Regions from separate parts of the Promicromonospora sp. Populi genome, predicted to be linked through region 1. Evidence: predicted binding sites of a transcription regulator. Region 1 holds the regulator's gene; each other region holds the start of a gene.
The links. Region 1 encodes LexA, which represses DNA repair genes until DNA is damaged. Its sites were predicted from a motif close to TCGAACANNTGTTCGA; they were not measured.

Region 1 (5,671 bases):
CGCTCGGCCTGTTCTCCTCCCGGCGCGCGGCCAACGCGGCGGCCGAGGCCATGCGCGAACGCCTGGACTTCCCGATCCTGGCGCAGGGCGACGACCAGCTACCCACCCTGGTGCGGCAGTTCGCCGAGGACCCGGCCACCTGCCTGTTCGGCACGCTCTCGCTGTGGCAGGGCGTGGACGTGCCGGGGCCGTCGTGCCAGCTCGTGCTGATCGACCGCATCCCGTTCCCGCGCCCGGACGACCCGGTCAAGGCGGCGCGCGCCCGCGCCGTCGAGCAGGCGGGCGGCAACGGGTTCATGGCGGTGTCCGCGCAGCACGCGGCACTGCTGCTTGCGCAGGGCTCGGGCCGCCTCGTGCGGAGCATGGACGACCGGGGGGTCGTGGCCGTCCTGGATCCCCGGCTCGCGACCGCGCGGTACGCGTCGTTCCTCACCAAGTCGATGCCCGGCTTCTGGCCCACGAACGACCCGGCCCTGGTCCGCGCCGCCCTCGCGCGGCTCGACACCTAGCCTGGAGGCATGACAGCACCGTCGGACGGTCCTTCTGTTTCTCCCACCACCAAGCTCGCGGTAGTGGGCGCCGGAGCGGTCGGGTCCACGCTCGCCTTCGCCGCGCTCGCCCGCGGAGCGGCGCGCACCATCGCCCTGCTCGACGTGGACAGGTCGAAGGTCGAGGCCGAGGTGCTCGACCTGCAGCACGGCCTGATGTTCACGCCCCAGGCGCACGTGATCGGCTCGGACGACGTGGCGGTCTGCGAGGGCGCCGACATCGTGGTGGTGACCGCCGGGGCGAAGCAGAAGCCCGGGCAGAGCCGGGTCGACCTCGCTGAGGGGACGATCGGCCTGATGCGCACGATCCTGCCGGGCCTGGTCGACGTCGCGCCCGACGCGACCTATCTGATGGTGACCAACCCCGTGGACGTAGTGACCTACGCGGCGCTCAAGATCTCCGGTCTGCCGCGGGAGCGGCTCTTCGGCAGCGGCACGGTCCTGGACTCGTCCCGGCTGCGGGTGGTGCTCGCCGAGCGGTGCGGGGTGGCGGTCGGGAACGTGCACGCGTACATCGCGGGCGAGCACGGCGACTCGGAGATCGCCCTGTGGAGCTCCGCCTCGATCGGCGGCGTACCGCTGCTCGACTGGGAACCGGTGGGCGACGCCCGGTCGATCGACGCCGCGATGCGCGCGGAGGTGCACCACGAGGTGGTCGACTCGGCCTACCGCATCATCGCGGGGAAGGGGGCCACCAACTACGCCGTCGGCCTGGCCGCTACCCGCATCATCGAGGCGGTGCTCAACGACGAACGGCGGATCATGCCGGTGTCCTCGCTGCTGGACGACTACTACGGCATCAGTGACGTCTGCCTGTCCGTGCCGTCACTGGTAGACGGGCGCGGTGTCACGGGCAACGTGCGCGTCCCGATGTCCGACGAGGAGCTGACAGGCCTGCGCGCGTCCGCGGACAGCGTCCGCGCGGTCCAGAAACGCTTCGGCTTCTGACTGACTGTCGTGCCAAGTGCGACGAGAACGGGGTTGTGTTCGTGCCAGGTCGGCATCCGAACACAACCCCGTTCTCGTCGTCCGGGAGCGGTCTACAGGGAGCGGAGGACCGCTACCACGCGGCCCAGGATCCGCGCCTCGTCGCCCGGGATGGGCTCGTAGGCCGGGTTCTGCGGCAGCAGCAGCACGTGCCCGTCGGTCTGCTTGAACGTCTTGACCGTGGCCTCGCCGTCGAGCATGGCCGCGACGATCTCGCCCTGCTCGGCGACGTTCTGCTGCCGCACCACTACCCAGTCCCCGTCGCAGATCGCGGCGTCGACCATCGAGTCGCCGGCGACCTTGAGCAGGAACAGGTCACCGTCACCCACGAGCTGGCGGGGGAGCGGGAACACGTCCTCGACGACCTGCTCGGCGAGGATCGGGCCACCGGCCGCGATCCGGCCGACGAGCGGCACGTACGACGGCGGCGGGGTGCTGGCGTCGTCGGGCACCGAACCGCCCCAGTGGACCTGGCCGCTGCGCCGCGGCTCCGGCCAGTGGATCTCACCGCGTGTCGGCTTGTCGACCTGCTCCGCCAGCGGCTCGACGAGCTCCATCGCGCGCGGCCGGTTCGGGTCGCGGCGCAGGAAGCCCTTCTTCTCGAGCATCTGGAGCTGGTGCTTGACGCTCGACGGGCTGGCCAGCCCGACGGCCTCGCCGATCTCACGCATCGACGGCGGGTAGCCCCGCGTCTCGAACGACTGCCGAATCGTGTCCAGCACCAGGCGCTGCCGCTCGGTCAGGCGGTCGGTCGGCGAGATCGCGTGTACGTCAGCGACCGCCTTGTCGCCTGGCGCGTCCAGCGTGGCGACGCCGGAGTGCGCTGTGTCGACCGCTCTCGTGTCGCTGGTCCCGTCCCGTCCCGTCATGCCCGTGCCCCTCCCGTTCCGACAAATGTTCTCCCCTGCGCGACCCACTCTAGATCACAAACTCACATCCATCAAACGAATGTTCGAGCGTGTCTCGACATCGACGGTGTCCCGTGCTACACAATGGTACGTGCGTTCGACGAACGCGTGTATGAAGAATTCGCGAAACTCGGAGGAGGGGCCATGGGGGACGTGATCCCGCTGAGGCAGTACAGCCCGACGTTCGGGCAGGCGCATACACCTGCACCCCGGCTGGTCGCCGTCCCGGCGTACCCCCGGCAGGCGTACAACCGGCAGGAGCCGCGCACGTTCGCCGACCGGCTCGGGCTGGCCGGCCTGCGGCTCACGCGCCGCGGTCGCGCGGTCCTGGTGCTGCTGGCGATGCTCCTGGTCGCGCCGATGGTGACGTGGGGGGCAACCGCCGTCGCCAGTACCGCCGGTGAGCCCACTCAAGTTCGGGTGCACGCGGTGCGGCCGGGGGAGACGCTCTGGGGCTTCGCACGGCAGGTCGCGGAGCCGGGCGAGGACGTCCGGGCGGCGGTCGGCAGGCTGCAGGAGCTCAACCGGATGTCGTCGGGCACGCTGCGGGTCGGTGAGCTGCTGCTCCTCCCCGAGGAGTGACCAGAGCCCTTAGGAGTGACCAGAAGCCACAATCCGCCGTCAAATGTTGCGGCGATGTTGCAAGGTGGTGGTTTGCCCGCTTACGGTCGGGGCGCGACCGGAGGCCTCCGGTCGGTGGTCGACCACGCAGGAGTGAGCATGCACTGCCCGTTCTGTCGCCATGCCGACTCGCGCGTGGTGGACTCGCGGACCGCCGACGACGGCCTGTCGATCCGGCGCCGACGGCAGTGCCCCAACTGCAACAGACGGTTCACCACCGTGGAGACGGCGAGCCTCTCCGTCGTCAAGCGCTCCGGCGCCACCGAACCTTTCAGCCGCGACAAGGTCGCCGCGGGGGTGCGCAAGGCGTGCCAGGGCCGTCCGGTGAGCGACGACGACCTCGCGATCCTGGCTCAGCGGGTCGAGGAGACCCTGCGGAGCAACGGCAGCGCCGAGATCGACGCTTACGAGGTGGGCCTGGCGATCCTCGGCCCGCTGCGTGAGCTCGACGAGGTGGCCTACCTCCGGTTCGCGAGCGTCTACCAGTCGTTCGACTCGCTCGAGGACTTCGAGAGCGCCATCACGTCGCTGCGTGCCGAGCGCGCGGAGCGGGCCGCCGCCCAGGCCTGACGCCTGAGCGGCACAAGGTTTCGTAAAACTTTGGCAGCCTGGCGCTAGGTGGTGCAGGCTGGGCAGACGACGGACCCGATCGAGGGACCCCCGAAACAAGAGGAGGTGATCGGTGTGACGGACGACAAGCCCAATGCCGAGGAGGCCGAGGTCCAGGGCGCTGAGGAGCCCAAGGCCCCGACCGCGCCGAGCACGGATGCGAAGGCGCGGTTCAAGGAGGCGCTGGACCGCAAGAACGCGGCTCGGCAGCGCACGTCCGCGGGCGACGTGAACACCGGTGCGGTGCACGGCTCGGAGACGACCGGCCCCGTGCAGAAGATGTTCCGGCGCAAGAGCGGCTGATCCTCGGTGGTGGAGGCCGCTGAACCTGGTTAAAGGCCAGGTCAGCGGCCTTTGTCGTGCCCGCGAGGGGGTTGATTTGACCGTTTAGGCCCTGTTCAAGTGGGGGACATCCGCGAGCTATCCCCCGGATGCTTTCGACCAGTTCTGTGACGCTGCGTCCCGCACAGCACCTCAGCGAACTGAAGAAGGAGTCCGGTGACTCAGACAGCGCAGGCCCCTGCGTCCGTGGTGGACCTCTGGGCCGCAGTCGCCGCACAGGCCCGGCGGACACCGAACGCCGCGGCACTGATCGACGGAGCCGAGGAGCTGACCTACGCGGGCCTTGTCGCCCGGGTCGCCGAGACGGCGGACCGGCTGGCCGCAGCCGGCGTGCGGGCGGGTGACCTCGTCGGTGTGCGCCTGCCGCGCGGCCGGGACGCCGTCGTGGCCTTCCTGGCCACGTTGCGCAGCGGCGCCGGGTACGTGCCCCTCGACCCGGCCTACCCTGAGCCCCGCCTGCGGATGATGGTCGAGGAGACCCGGCCGAGGGCACTGGTCACCGCCGAGGGAGTGCTGCCGCTCCCCGACAGCGTGTCCCAGCACGAGCCGGCCTACGTCATCTTCACCTCCGGCTCCACCGGTCGGCCCAAGGGTGTGCTCATCGGTCGCGACTCGCTGCGCGAGTTCAGTCGCGTGTCCGCCGAGCAGTTCTCACTGGGGGAGGGCGACCGGGTGCTGCAGTTCGCGTCGCTGAGCTTCGACGCCAGCGTCGAGGAGATCTTCCCGACGCTGAGCAGCGGCGCCACGCTGGTCCTGCGCGACGACGACATGATCAGCCGCCCCGACCTGTTCCTCGACCGCTGCGGCGTGCTCGGGATCACCGTTCTCGACCTGCCGACCGCGTACTGGCACGAGCTGGTCTCGGCCCTCGACCGCGGCGAGGCGGCGCTGCCCGCCGCGGTGCGCTGCGTGATCATCGGCGGCGAGACCGCCCGGCCGGACGCGGTGCGCCAGTGGCAGCAGGCGGTCGGCACCACCGCACGGCTCTACAACACCTACGGCCCCACCGAGACCACCGTCAGTGCCACCTTCGCGGACGTGACCGAGTGGTCGGGCAAGGTCGTGCCGATCGGCGTCCCGCACCACGGAGTGACCTGCCGGGTGGGCGACGACGACGAGCTGCTCATCGGCGGCACCGGCGTGGCCCAGGGCTACCTGAACCGGCCGGAGCTGACCGCCGACCGGTTCGTCACGGGCCCCGACGGCGCGCGGGAGTACCGCTCGGGTGACCGCGTGCGCTGGGCGGACGGGCAGCTGGAGTTCCTCGGCCGGCTCGACGACCAGGTCAAGATCCGCGGCCACCGGGTCGAGCCCGGCGAGGTCGAGGCAGTGCTGCGCACGATCGCGGACGTCGACGACGCGGTGGTGCTCGTCGACGACCGCCGCGGCCGCGCCCGGCTCGTGGCACACGTGGTCACCGCCGCCGAGACCGACCTCGACGGCGTGCGCGGCGCGCTGGGCAACGTGCTGCCCGCGGCACTCGTCCCCAGCGCCCTCGTGCGCCACGCCCGCCTCCCGCTCACCCCCCAGGGCAAGATCGACAAGCTGGCGCTCGCGGCGGTGATACCCGCCGAACGGACCGCCGAGACCCTAGGCACGGCCCCGGAGCGAGCCGCAGCGGCGCTGTTCGAGGAAGTGCTCGGTACGGCGGTGACC
Region 2 (5,671 bases), 1.4 Mb from region 1:
GCTGACCGGGCGGAACGTCCTCGTGATCGACCATGAGGACCAGTTCACGAACATGCTCGCCCACCAGCTGCGCCATCTGGGCATGAACGCCCGCGTGGTCCGGTGGGACGCCGTCGACGATGTCCTTGCGGACGACCTCGTCGTCCTCGGACCGGGACCAGGCGACCCGCGCGACCACGAGGACCCGCGCATCGCCGCCATCACCCGGCGGATCCACGAGCGGGTGACCGCGGGCCGGCCGCTGCTCGCGGTCTGCCTCAGCCACCAGGTGCTCGCCGGGCTCGCGGGCTTCCCGCTCCGCGCGCTGCCCACTCCGCGTCAGGGTGTGCGGCTCGACGCCGACGTGTTCGGCACCACCGCCGCCGTCGGCTACTACAACACCTTCGGCGCGCAGCTCACGACCATTACTGCGGCCGACGCCGACAACCCCGTGGCACGGCTCGCCCTGGAACCGTCAGTGGACACGGACGGCGTGCTCACGGCGCTGCGCGGCCCCCGTGTCGCGTCGGTCCAGGGGCACCTGGAGTCGGTGCTCTCGGCCGACGGGCTAACCGTGCTCGACGCCCTGGCCCGGCATGTTCTGGAGGTCGGGGCAACATCCTCCCCAGCCCACTGAACATGCCGGGCCTAGCGCCCGGACGTCCCGAGGTGCTCGTCAGCTCACCGCCGACGGCCCGAACGGCACCTCCAGCACGGAGTTCGCGAGGTTCAGGAGGGAGGTCGCGTTGCCGAGCACGTTCCAGACCTCCACCTTGATCGTGCCGTTGGTGATGTCACCGAGGGTGCCCGCGGAGCTCTCCAGCGCGTTGTTCGTGGAGGTGTAGCGCTCGAAGCCGGGCACCGGATCCGTGGCGAAGTAGCGGTATGTCTCCACCCGGTCGAAGGAACCGTTGCCGTCGAGGTCGTAAGAGACGCGCAGGCGCGTGCCGTTGCCGACGTTCGTTCCTGCGTCCAGGCCGAGATCGAACGCCGTGCGCAGGCCGCCGAACTCGCCAGTGACGTGCTCGACGGTGGCGGTGAGCCCGGTGCTCGGGTCGCCGACCGCGTCAGGTCCCGAACGCGCGCCCAGCACTGCCGTGGCCGCAGAACCGGGGGCAGGGGTCAGGGCGCCGCCCGCGGTCAGGTAGAACGTCGTCGAAACGGGATCGGGTGGATCGGTCGGGTCCGTCGGGTCTTCGGGGCCGCTCGGCGCACCGCCCCCGCTCCACGTATGCGCACCCGAGGTGACGGTCCTACCGACCGGCACCGCGAGCGAGGTTCCGTCCGAGAACCGGACCGTGAGGGGCGACCGCGTGATGTTCGAGGCTACGTAGGTGCGCTCCCCGTTCTTCGTGAACACGGCGGCCACGGGAGAGTCGGCGGTCACCGTCGAGTCGAGGGTGCCCAGCGCGGCGATGTTGGCGATCCAGTGATAGGTGTGCGCGCGGCTCTCGCCCTCCTCCACCGGGTACTGGCGGTCGGCGTCGAGGGCGGCGAGCGCCCGGTCGCCGTCGCCGAGCGCTAGGTAGGACCACAGGATGTCCTGCCAGACGGTCGGGTTGCCGTTGTTGACGTCGACCATCTCGTCGTAGTTGGCGACCACGTCGTCGGGGCGCAGGCCCAGGTAGAGGTGGCCGCCCGTGACCGGCAGGGTGTTGATGCCCTGGATCATCTCGGCCTCGCCGCTGAACCAGGTCGCGTAGGCGCCGCCGCTGCCCCAGATCATGCCCACGGTGGAGTGGCCGAATGCATCGGGCATCGCGCCGGACCCGTCGAACCAGTACTGCTGGATCGCCGCAGTCTGCGTGGCGTAGAGGTAGATCCCGGCGTCACGAGCGGCGTCGTCGCCGGTGGCCACACCCCACTGGATGAGGCCGTTCGCGAAGTTCTGGCCCTCCGAGCTCGACTCCTGGTTGTTGCCGTTGACGAAGGCGCCGTGGCCGGCCGCCCAGTCGTGGCCGGCGTAGATGTCGAAGTCCCGCAGGTACGGGTAGCGCGTGTCGGTGCGGTCGAAGTTGTTCGCGTCCGCGATCAGCTGGTCGACCATGCCGCCGAACTGCTGGTCGGTGGCCCAGGCCGGATCGAATCGCGCCAGAGTGGCGGCCGCGAGGATGAAGTACCCGTAGTGGAAGTGATGGTCGTTCAGCTCTCTGTCCGACCCGTACGCGGCGGGGAAGCCCACCAGGGTGCCCCAGTTCTGGTTGTAGGCGAACACCTGCTCCGTCTCGCCGGGGCTCGCTGTGAACCAGTCCGTGAGCGCGGCCTCGATCTGTGCGAGCGCCGTGTCGCGGACGCCCGTGCGGTCGAGCTGGTCCGCGATCTCCGCGATGCGCACCGCGCGGCCGAGCGCCTTGCCGGTCCAGTAGGTGTCGGCGGCGTCGATGCTCATCGGGTCACCGGCCTCGGCGTCCAGAAGGGCATCAAGCCGCGCGTTCGCGTCGCCGTCCGCGGTAGCTACCGAGGGGACCTCCGGCAGCACACCGGTGAACGGGGTGTCGGTCGTGAACGACGTCGCTCCGATCAGCGTGGTCATCGCGCCGCGTGCCGACACGTAGTCGCGGTTGCCGGCTGCGCCGTCGCCCGGTCCGTCGCCGGCTGACCCCTCGAGGTACACCTCTTGATGCGGGTAGAGCGCGACGATCGTGCCCTCGTTTGTGCCCTCGTGCGCCTCGGTCTCGAACGAGTACGTCGTACGGACGATGCTCGTCGCCTCGTCGTAGACGTAATCGGCGCGGGTCCCGGTCACCTCGACATAGGCATACGGCGTGAACGAGTTCGCCTGGGCGGTGCGCGCCGCGTCGTTGTCCGCCGGGGTCGTGGGAAGGGCGGCGACGGAGAGATAGCCCCTGCCATTCAGGTTGCTGCGCAACACGCTGCCCGACGTCGTCCAGGACGATCCGGTCGGCGCGAACGCGACGTAGTCGGCGCCGCCCGTGCTGAAGCCGATGCGGGCGCCGTCGCGGAGCCACACGCGCAGGTCCGACCCGCCGGTGAGGAGCGCGTCCCCACCCGCCATCTCGAACCAGGTCATGGGTAGACCGTGCCCGATCGTCGCCGTCATGGAGCGTGCCCCGTCGCTCCACGACGGGGTGACGGTCCAGTCGCTCCAGTCCGCGACCTCGGCGACGGAGGCGTTCAGTCCCGCGACCCCGACGACGAGGTCCTGGCTGTACGGGTAGTGGAACTCCCCGATCCCGCCGGGTGTCCCGTAGAGGGTGGGCTGCTGCGTGTAGGAAAGGCCGAGGCCACCCGGCGTCGGTTTGTACGACACGGGGTGCGCGTGGAGTGGCTCGCTCATCGAGCAGTCGAACTTCTTGAAGCTCAGCGACGACCACCAGTCGTTCGTCGGCACGGCCCCTTGCGGCGCCGAGTCGGTGATGTACGCGCGAGCATCGGTTGCGAGCGGGGCGCACCCCTCGGGTGCTGGGCCGACCTGATCGGTCGTATAGCTCCCGGCCCCCTCGGGTATCGGGTCGGCCGCCACGGATGGAATGGCGGTGATCGTGGAGGCGACGAGCACGACCGCTGTGAGGACGGCGATTCGCGCACGCCGCTCCCGGCCTAGTCGCTCCGTAGAACCTGTGCTGGCAAAGGGATGGAACATCGTCGTCCTCTCTGAACCGCCCCGTCATTGGGGTGTTCGGCTCACGTCGTTCCCGCGTCTTCGAGGGGTGGTGAGGGAGACTTGCGCGCGCCTGCCGGCCAGACCGTGGGAGCGCTCTCACACCATGGCAGGTCGGCAGCCGGGCGTCAACCATGTGCGAGGCCGGATGGATCCGTCGCCGCATGGCAATCGCCGAAGCGCCTTGGCCAGTCGGTGGGTCCAGCCGGCGGGTCCAGCCGGCGGCGACCGTCGATTCTGCTCGTGGCAGACAGAACTGGTTCGACGAGCGATACGAACGTGTGTGCGATAGATTGATGTCATGACGCGAACGGGTGTAGCGACGACTAGGGCAGGCGACGAGCCTGCCGAGTCGGTGCTGCCCGGCGGTAGTGCAGCATTCCGCGGGGTCGTCGACGTCGCAGGGGTGCGGGCGATGCGCCAGGTGCTGGCGGGGATGATCCTGCCAGGCGGTACCGACACAACGTCCTCCGTGTCGAGGCAGGTGCAGGCCGAGTGGGTGGATCTGCTGGGTGAGCTGGAGGCGGTGAAGAATGCTGCGACGGCGACGCAGGCGCGGCTGGCTGTGGCGCTGGAGGTGGCTACGAAGTCCGACGAGGCTGAGCAGAGCATTCGTGCCGAGCGGCGTGGTCGTGGTGTGCCGAGCCAGGTGGGTTTGGCGATGCGGTGCAGTCCGCATGCGGGTACCTCGTTCCTGGGTACCGCCCGGGTCTGGCTGACCGAGATGCCGCACACGTTCGACGCCCTGCGCACCGGGGTGCTGTCCCAGTGGCGCGCGACCCTGCTGGTGCGCGAGACCTCGCATCTCTCGACGGAGCACCGGGCGCGGATCGATGAGGAGGTCTGCGGCCCGGCGAACCTGGCCGTGCTGGCCCGGATGGGCACCCGGCGGCTGGTCGCCCGGATCAAGGAGCTGGCCGCCCAGCTCGATGTGCACGCGTGCGTGAAGCGCAACGCGCGAGCCGTATCGCAGCGGCGGGTCTCGGTGCGTCCCGCCCCGGACCTCATGGTGTACCTGACCGCGCTGGTGCCCATGCAGCAGGGCATCCAGGCGTACGCCCAGCTCAAGGCACACGCGGATGCGACCAAGGCGACGGGTGACGAGCGCGGCACGGGGCAGATCATGGCGGACACCCTGATCGAGCGGGTCACCGGCCGCGAACCCGGACACGCCGACGAGGTCCCGGTCACGATCAACCTCCTCGTCTCCGACCAGGCGCTCCTGGCCGGCGAGCACCAGCCCCACAGCAACCAGCCCAACAGGAACCAGCCCGGCAGGAACCAGCCCGGCGGTGACCAGCCCGGCAGGAACCGGTCCGGCGAGCAACCCGGTGTCATCGTGGAGGGCATGCCCGCCGGGGCAGGTACCGTTCCGGCCCCGGTGGTGCGGAACCTGGTCGCGCACGCGATCGACGCCGACGCGGCATGGCTGCGCGCGATCTACGTCGACCCGAACGGCCGGCTGCTAGCCACCACATCAACCTCACGGTTCCACCCGCAAGGCCTGGCCGCGCTGCTGCGCGCCCGCGAACAGGGCATCTGCGCCACCTCCTGGTGCGACGCACCCGTGCGACACATCGACCACGTCATCCCACACACCCAGGGCGGCGCAACCAGCCTCGACAACGGGCAAGGCCTGTGCGCCCGCTGCAACCACGCAAAACAAGCACCCGACTGGACGCAGAAAGCGACGGATGTCGAGGGTCGGCAGGCCGTGGAGACGGTCACGCCAACGGGCCACACCTACACATCGGTCGCGCCCCGACCGCCCGAGCCCGTGCGAGAACCGGCTGCGCCCGTGCGGGAACCGGCTGCGCCCGTGCGGGAACCGGCTGCGCCCGTGCGGGAACCGGCCGAGCCCCCGCGAGAACCGGTCCAAGACCCGGGCAGGCAACCCGTACCCGAGTGGACCCCGGCCGTCGGCATGGGCGAACCCGGCGCTCGCGCGTCACGCAGCAGATACTCCATCGGCTGTCGGACGACGCCTGCCCACGGCGCCATCGCCTACCGGCCCCGCCGAGACCGGGGCCCTGGGCGCCGACCGTCCCGACGGCCACGCCGGGCCGACCT
Region 3 (5,671 bases), 2.3 Mb from region 1:
GACGTCGACCCGGTGGTCGGGGCGATCATCAGCCATGCGGCTCAACCCCGGGCGCACGAGCTCTTCGCGGACCTGGAGCGGCTCGACGAGCTGAGCCTGGCCGCGCGCACTGCGCTCGCGGGCACGGACGCGCTGCTGCTTCCTACGACGACACAGCACCCCACGATCGCTGAGGTCGAGGCGGACCCGGTGGGCGTGAACTCCGACCTGGGCCGGTTCACCAACTTTGCCAACCTCCTGGACATGGCCGCAGTGGCGGTGCCTGGGGGAGTGGCCGGGGCGGCCGGGCCAGCCGGCGGTCTGCCGTTCGGGGTGCAGCTGGTGGGCCCCGCGTTCAGCGATGGTCTGCTTGCTGGGGTCGCGGCCATGCTCGCGGGCGACGTGTCCGTCCCGTCTGTCGAGGTTGATGTGTCGATCCCGCCCGCCGGGGGCGACGTATCGATCCCGCTCGCCGGGCGCGAGCCCTCGATCCCGCTAGCCGTGGTCGGGGCGCACCTCAGCGGCCAGCCCCTCAACCATCAGATCCTCGACCGCGGCGGCCGCCTGGTCGCGACGACCACCACCGCGCCCGTCTACCGGCTCTTCGCTCTCGACACCGACCCGGCCAAGCCGGGCCTGGTCCGCGTGCCCGCCGACGGCGCGTCGATCGAGGCCGAGGTGTGGGAGCTGACGCTCGCCGCGTTCGGCGAATTCGTCGCGTCGGTCCCGGCACCCATGACTATCGGCAAGGTGCTGCTCGACGACGGCTCCGAGATCCCCGGCTTCCTGTGCGAGCCCGTGGCGCTCGACGGCGCCCGCGACATCACGGCGTCGGGCGGCTGGCTGGCGCACCTCGCGGCCGAGGCCCGGGTTCCCTAAGTCAGCCTACGAAGCCTTCCAGCTCCGCCGTCGGCACTTTGCGCCCAGACCTGATCAGTTCCTCCACCCGCCCCATCTGTTGCCACACGTTCACGGCCATACCGGCCACCACCTGGCCGTCGACGCGCCAGAACGCCACGAGCTCCCGCTTGCCCGGGTCGCCGGAGACCACCACCTCGTCGTACCCGGCTGGGACGTCCACCCAGCCGGTGTACTCCATGCCGACGTCGAACTGGTCGCTGTAAAAATAGGGCAGCTTGTCGTAGGGGTCGGTGGCGCCGAGCAGCGCCCGACCGGCGTGCTTGCCGCTCTCCTGCGCGGTCGCCCAGTGCTCCACCCGGAGCGGCCGCTGGTAGTGCGGCGAGGGGATGCTGGCTACGTCGCCCGCGGCGAACACGTCCGAGTGCGACGTCGCGAGCGTCCCGTCCACCGCGACGCCGCCGCCCAGCGACGCGGGGCGTAGGTCTAGCCCGGCGGCCTCCGCCAGGCCGACGTTCGGCGTCGCGCCCACGCCGACCACCACGACGTCGGCTCCCAGGTGGGTGCCGTCGGACAGGTCGACGCCGGTGACCCGGCCCTCTGCGCCCAGCAGCCGTGTGACGGAGGTGCGGCTGAGCAGCCGCACGCCGTGCTCGGCGTGGATGCCCGCGTAGAAATCGCCCATCTCCGGGCCCAGCACCCGACCCAGTGGGTGCGACGCGCGGCCCACCACAGTGACGTCCAGCCCCAGGGATCTGGCCGACGCCGCCACCTCGAGCCCGATCCAGCCGTCACCGATGACCACGACCCGCCCGGTACCTTCCATGGACGCATCGAGCAGCGTGCCGGCGATGCGGTCAGAGTCGTCGATGGTGCGCAGGTAGTGCACGCCGGCCAGGTCGGTGCCGGGGACGTCGAGCGGGCGCGGGGTGGAGCCGGGCGCGAGGAGGAGCTTCGCGAAGGGCAGCCTGGCGCCGTCGGACAGCGTCAGGGTGTGTGCCGCCGGGTCCAGCCCGACCACTGTCTCGTTGGTGCGGACGGTGACCGAGTGCTCGCGATACCAGGCCTCGTCGAGCGGAAAGACGGCGTCGCGTTCCGCCTCACCGCGCAGGTAGTCCTTGCTCAGGGGCGGCCGTTCGTACGGATGGTGCGGCTCGCTGGTGACCACCACTAGGTCGCCGTCGTACCCCTCTGTCCGCAGTGCTTCTGCGGCGCGTGCGGTCGTCAGGCCACCACCGACCAGAACGAACGGGTTCATCGGACGCCTCCGGAATCTGGTGAGGCGTCCAGTCTTGCACCAGGTCTCGGGTCAGGGCATGTGCGCCCAGACGAGATCGGCCCGCCGTTGGCGCTGTTGCCGCAGCGGCCCCCGCAGCGGCTGCGGCCGGTCGGACGCTCGACGGCTCGTCGCCGACATTGGCTTCGCCTTCAGCTTGGCCTCTAGCGTCGCGTTCGCCTTCATCTTCCTCGTCGCCTTCGGTCGGTATGCGATCGCCCCGCTGCGATGTGCTGTGCCGCAGCCGATCGAGTAGCGGCTCCGTGGGATGCGTCCGCCACGTGGGCCGGGCATGCCGACGGCCGGGGTCCACTCGGGTACGGGTTGCCTGCCCGGGTCTTGGACCGGTTCTCGCGGGTGCTCGGCCGGTTCCCGCACGGGCGCAGCCGGTTCCCGCACGGGCGCAGCCGGTTCTCGCACGGGCTCGGGCGGTCGGGGCGCGACCGATGTGTAGGTGTGGCCCGTTGGCGTGACCGTCTCCACGGCCTGCCGACCCTCGACATCCGTCGCTTTCTGCGTCCAGTCGGGTGCTTGTTTTGCGTGGTTGCAGCGGGCGCACAGGCCTTGCCCGTTGTCGAGGCTGGTTGCGCCGCCCTGGGTGTGTGGGATGACGTGGTCGATGTGTCGCACGGGTGCGTCGCACCAGGAGGTGGCGCAGATGCCCTGTTCGCGGGCGCGCAGCAGCGCGGCCAGGCCTTGCGGGTGGAACCGTGAGGTTGATGTGGTGGCCAGCAGCCGGCCGTTCGGGTCGACGTAGATCGCGCGCAGCCATGCCGCGTCGGCGTCGATCGCGTGCGCGACCAGGTTCCGCACCACCGGGGCCGGAACGGTACCTGCCCCGGCGGGCATGCCCTCCACGATGACACCGGGTTGCTCGCCGGACCGGTTCCTGCCGGGCTGGTCACCGCCGGGCTGGTTCCTGCCGGGCTGGTTCCTGTTGGGCTGGTTGCTGTGGGGCTGGTGCTCGCCGGCCAGGAGCGCCTGGTCGGAGACGAGGAGGTTGATCGTGACCGGGACCTCGTCGGCGTGTCCGGGTTCGCGGCCGGTGACCCGCTCGATCAGGGTGTCCGCCATGATCTGCCCCGTGCCGCGCTCGTCACCCGTGGCCTTGGCCGCATCCGCGTGTGCCTTGAGCTGGGCGTACGCCTGGATGCCCTGCTGCATGGGCACCAGTGCGGTCAGGTACACCATGAGGTCCGGGGCGGGACGCACCGAGACCCGCCGCTGCGATACGGCTCGCGCGTTGCGCTTCACGCACGCGTGCACGTCGAGCTGGGCGGCCAGCTCCTTGATCCGGGCGATCAGCCGTCGGGTGCCCATCCGGGCCAGCACGGCCAGGTTCGCCGGGCCGCAGACCTCCTCATCGATCCGCGCCCGGTGCTCCGTCGAGAGATGCGAGGTCTCGCGCACCAGCAGGGTCGCGCGCCACTGGGACAGCACCCCGGTGCGCAGGGCGTCGAACGTGTGCGGCATCTCGGTCAGCCAGACCCGGGCGGTACCCAGGAACGAGGTACCCGCATGCGGACTGCACCGCATCGCCAAACCCACCTGGCTCGGCACACCACGACCACGCCGCACCGCCCCAACACCCTGCTCAGCCTCGTCAGACTTCGTAGCCACCTCCAGCGCCACAGCCAGCCGCGCCTGCGTCGCCGTCGCAGCATTCTTCACCGCCTCCAGCTCACCCAGCAGATCCACCCACTCGGCCTGCACCTGCCTCGACACGGAGGACGTTGTGTCGGTACCGCCTGGCAGGATCATGTCGGCCAACTGGTCACGCACCGCCCGGAGTTCGGTTGCGCGAGTGACCGCGCCGAACGGCATCGACGGCACTTGGCCGTCGTCCGTTCGCTGCTTTAGGTCACCGGATGGCTTCATGCCACCAACATATCGCACACCTGTTCTACATGCGCGCTCAAGCGGAGCGATCTGCCGACGGCAGAACTGGCAGGACCTGAGTCGACCGGGGCCGGCCCGAGCGGAGATCGGCTGCGGCGCCGCAGGCTCTCTTAGCTAGTCACTGCGGCTAGCTGGCCACCGCGGCCAGGTCACTCGGTGGACTCATAGGTGCTCGCGGACAGGTCGCCCAGCTCGTCCAGGATCTCGACGGCGACGGTCGTCTGGCCGTCGTCGACCTGGACGTCGCAGTCAAACGTGCGGCCGACCTCGACGGGCACGGACGCGGGGCAAGAAGGAGAAGGGCTTCAGGCAGAAGAGAGGCCCCCTGACGCAGCGTTTCTGCTGGTCAGAGGGCCTTTTCCATGGTCGGGGTGACAGGATTTGAACCTGCGACCTCTTCGTCCCGAACGAAGCGCGCTACCAAGCTGCGCCACACCCCGATGGATTCCACCGCACAACAGGCACGAAGCCCTTCCGCGGAAGCCTGCTCAGAATAGCCGACGCATGGCCCGGAACGGAAACCGAATCCCGAGTGGGACCCGTCACGCCCGTTCCGGGCCGGTGCGAAGCGCTACACCAGCTCGACGACGAGCTCCAGCTCGACCGGCGAGTCCAGCGGAAGAACCGCCACGCCGACCGCGGAGCGGGCGTGAATGCCGGCGTCGCCGAAGATCTCGCCGAGCACCGTGGACGCCCCGTTGATGACGCCGGGCTGGCCGGTGAAGGACGGGTCGCTGGCCACGAAGCCGACGACCTTCACGATCCGTGCGATCGAGTCGAGCGAGCCGGTGACCGACCGGACGGCGGCGAGCGCGTTGAGGGCGCAGGTGCGGGCGTAGCCCGCGGCGTCGTCGGGCGAGACGAAGCCCTCGCCCGCACCGACCTTGCCCGTGGCCGGTAGTGCGCCCTCGATGAACGGGAGCTGACCGGAGGTGTAGACGTAGTTGCCGGTCTGCACGGCCGGGACGTACGCCGCGACTGGGGCCGCAACCTCGGGGAGCTTGATGCCCAGCTCGGCGAGGCGCTGCTCGTGGCTCATGCGTCACCGCCGTTGGGGCGCTTCAGGTAGGCGACCAGCCCGGTGCCGTCGGGCCCGGGCACCACCTGGACGAGCTCCCAGCCGTCCGAGCCCCACTGGTCGAGGATCGCCTTGGTGTTGTGAATGAGGAGGGGGATCGTCGCGTACTCCCACTTCGTTGCCATGGCGTCGATGCTAGCCCGCGATCGGCGAGGACGATTCCGCACGAGACCTGCACACGGGTCGGGCTCGTTTGGGCGCGCTCTGTCAGGGGCAGCCCGTAACCTTGGCCCATGGCCATGGCGAACCCTCGCGAGCCGCGCCGGATCACCCGAACCATTCCCGCGGCTCAGCTCATCGGACTCCTCCTTGCATTCGTGCTGACCGCAGGTGCCGGTGGCCTGATAACTGCCGGACTCGTGATCCCGCTGGCCTCGGGCCTGGACACCGCGGTCGACACCGGGGTCGAGGTCTTCGAGGAGGTGCCGGCGGAGCTGGTTCCCGGGCCGTTGTCGGAGCAGTCGCAGATCTACGCGAGCGACGGCGAGACGAGGCTGGCCACGTTCTACGCGCAGAACCGCATCGTCGTGCCGCTCGACAGGGTGTCCGAGAACATGCAGAACGCCGTCGTCGCCATCGAG

Region 2: a site for LexA is predicted at 3,875-3,890, ahead of AB1046_RS07750 (DUF222 domain-containing protein). Genes of this name have one in related genera too.
Region 3: a site for LexA is predicted at 4,004-4,019, ahead of AB1046_RS14660 (DUF222 domain-containing protein). Genes of this name have one in related genera too.

Annotation. Positions count from the first base shown of each region.
Region 1 is NZ_CP163528.1:291,359-297,029, forward strand. It holds gene AB1046_RS01315 (ATP-dependent DNA helicase) at 1-509, shown strand, start outside; gene AB1046_RS01320 (L-lactate dehydrogenase) at 519-1,496, shown strand; gene lexA (transcriptional repressor LexA) at 1,589-2,338, opposite strand; gene AB1046_RS01330 (LysM peptidoglycan-binding domain-containing protein) at 2,588-3,025, shown strand; gene nrdR (transcriptional regulator NrdR) at 3,164-3,634, shown strand; gene AB1046_RS01340 (DUF5302 domain-containing protein) at 3,749-3,976, shown strand; gene AB1046_RS01345 (amino acid adenylation domain-containing protein) at 4,172-5,671, shown strand, end outside.
Region 2 is NZ_CP163528.1:1,725,408-1,731,078, forward strand. It holds gene AB1046_RS07740 (chorismate-binding protein) at 1-616, shown strand, start outside; gene AB1046_RS07745 (glycosyl hydrolase) at 656-3,583, opposite strand; gene AB1046_RS07750 (DUF222 domain-containing protein) at 4,038-5,671, shown strand, end outside.
Region 3 is NZ_CP163528.1:3,241,842-3,247,512, reverse strand. It holds gene atzF (allophanate hydrolase) at 1-858, shown strand, start outside; gene AB1046_RS14665 (NAD(P)/FAD-dependent oxidoreductase) at 860-2,095, opposite strand; gene AB1046_RS14660 (DUF222 domain-containing protein) at 2,147-3,874, opposite strand; partial or broken gene AB1046_RS14655 (DUF4333 domain-containing protein) at 4,162-4,293, opposite strand; tRNA gene AB1046_RS14650 (tRNA-Pro) at 4,376-4,452, opposite strand; gene AB1046_RS14645 (RidA family protein) at 4,584-5,051, opposite strand; gene AB1046_RS14640 (DUF4177 domain-containing protein) at 5,048-5,215, opposite strand; gene AB1046_RS14635 (transglycosylase domain-containing protein) at 5,324-5,671, shown strand, end outside.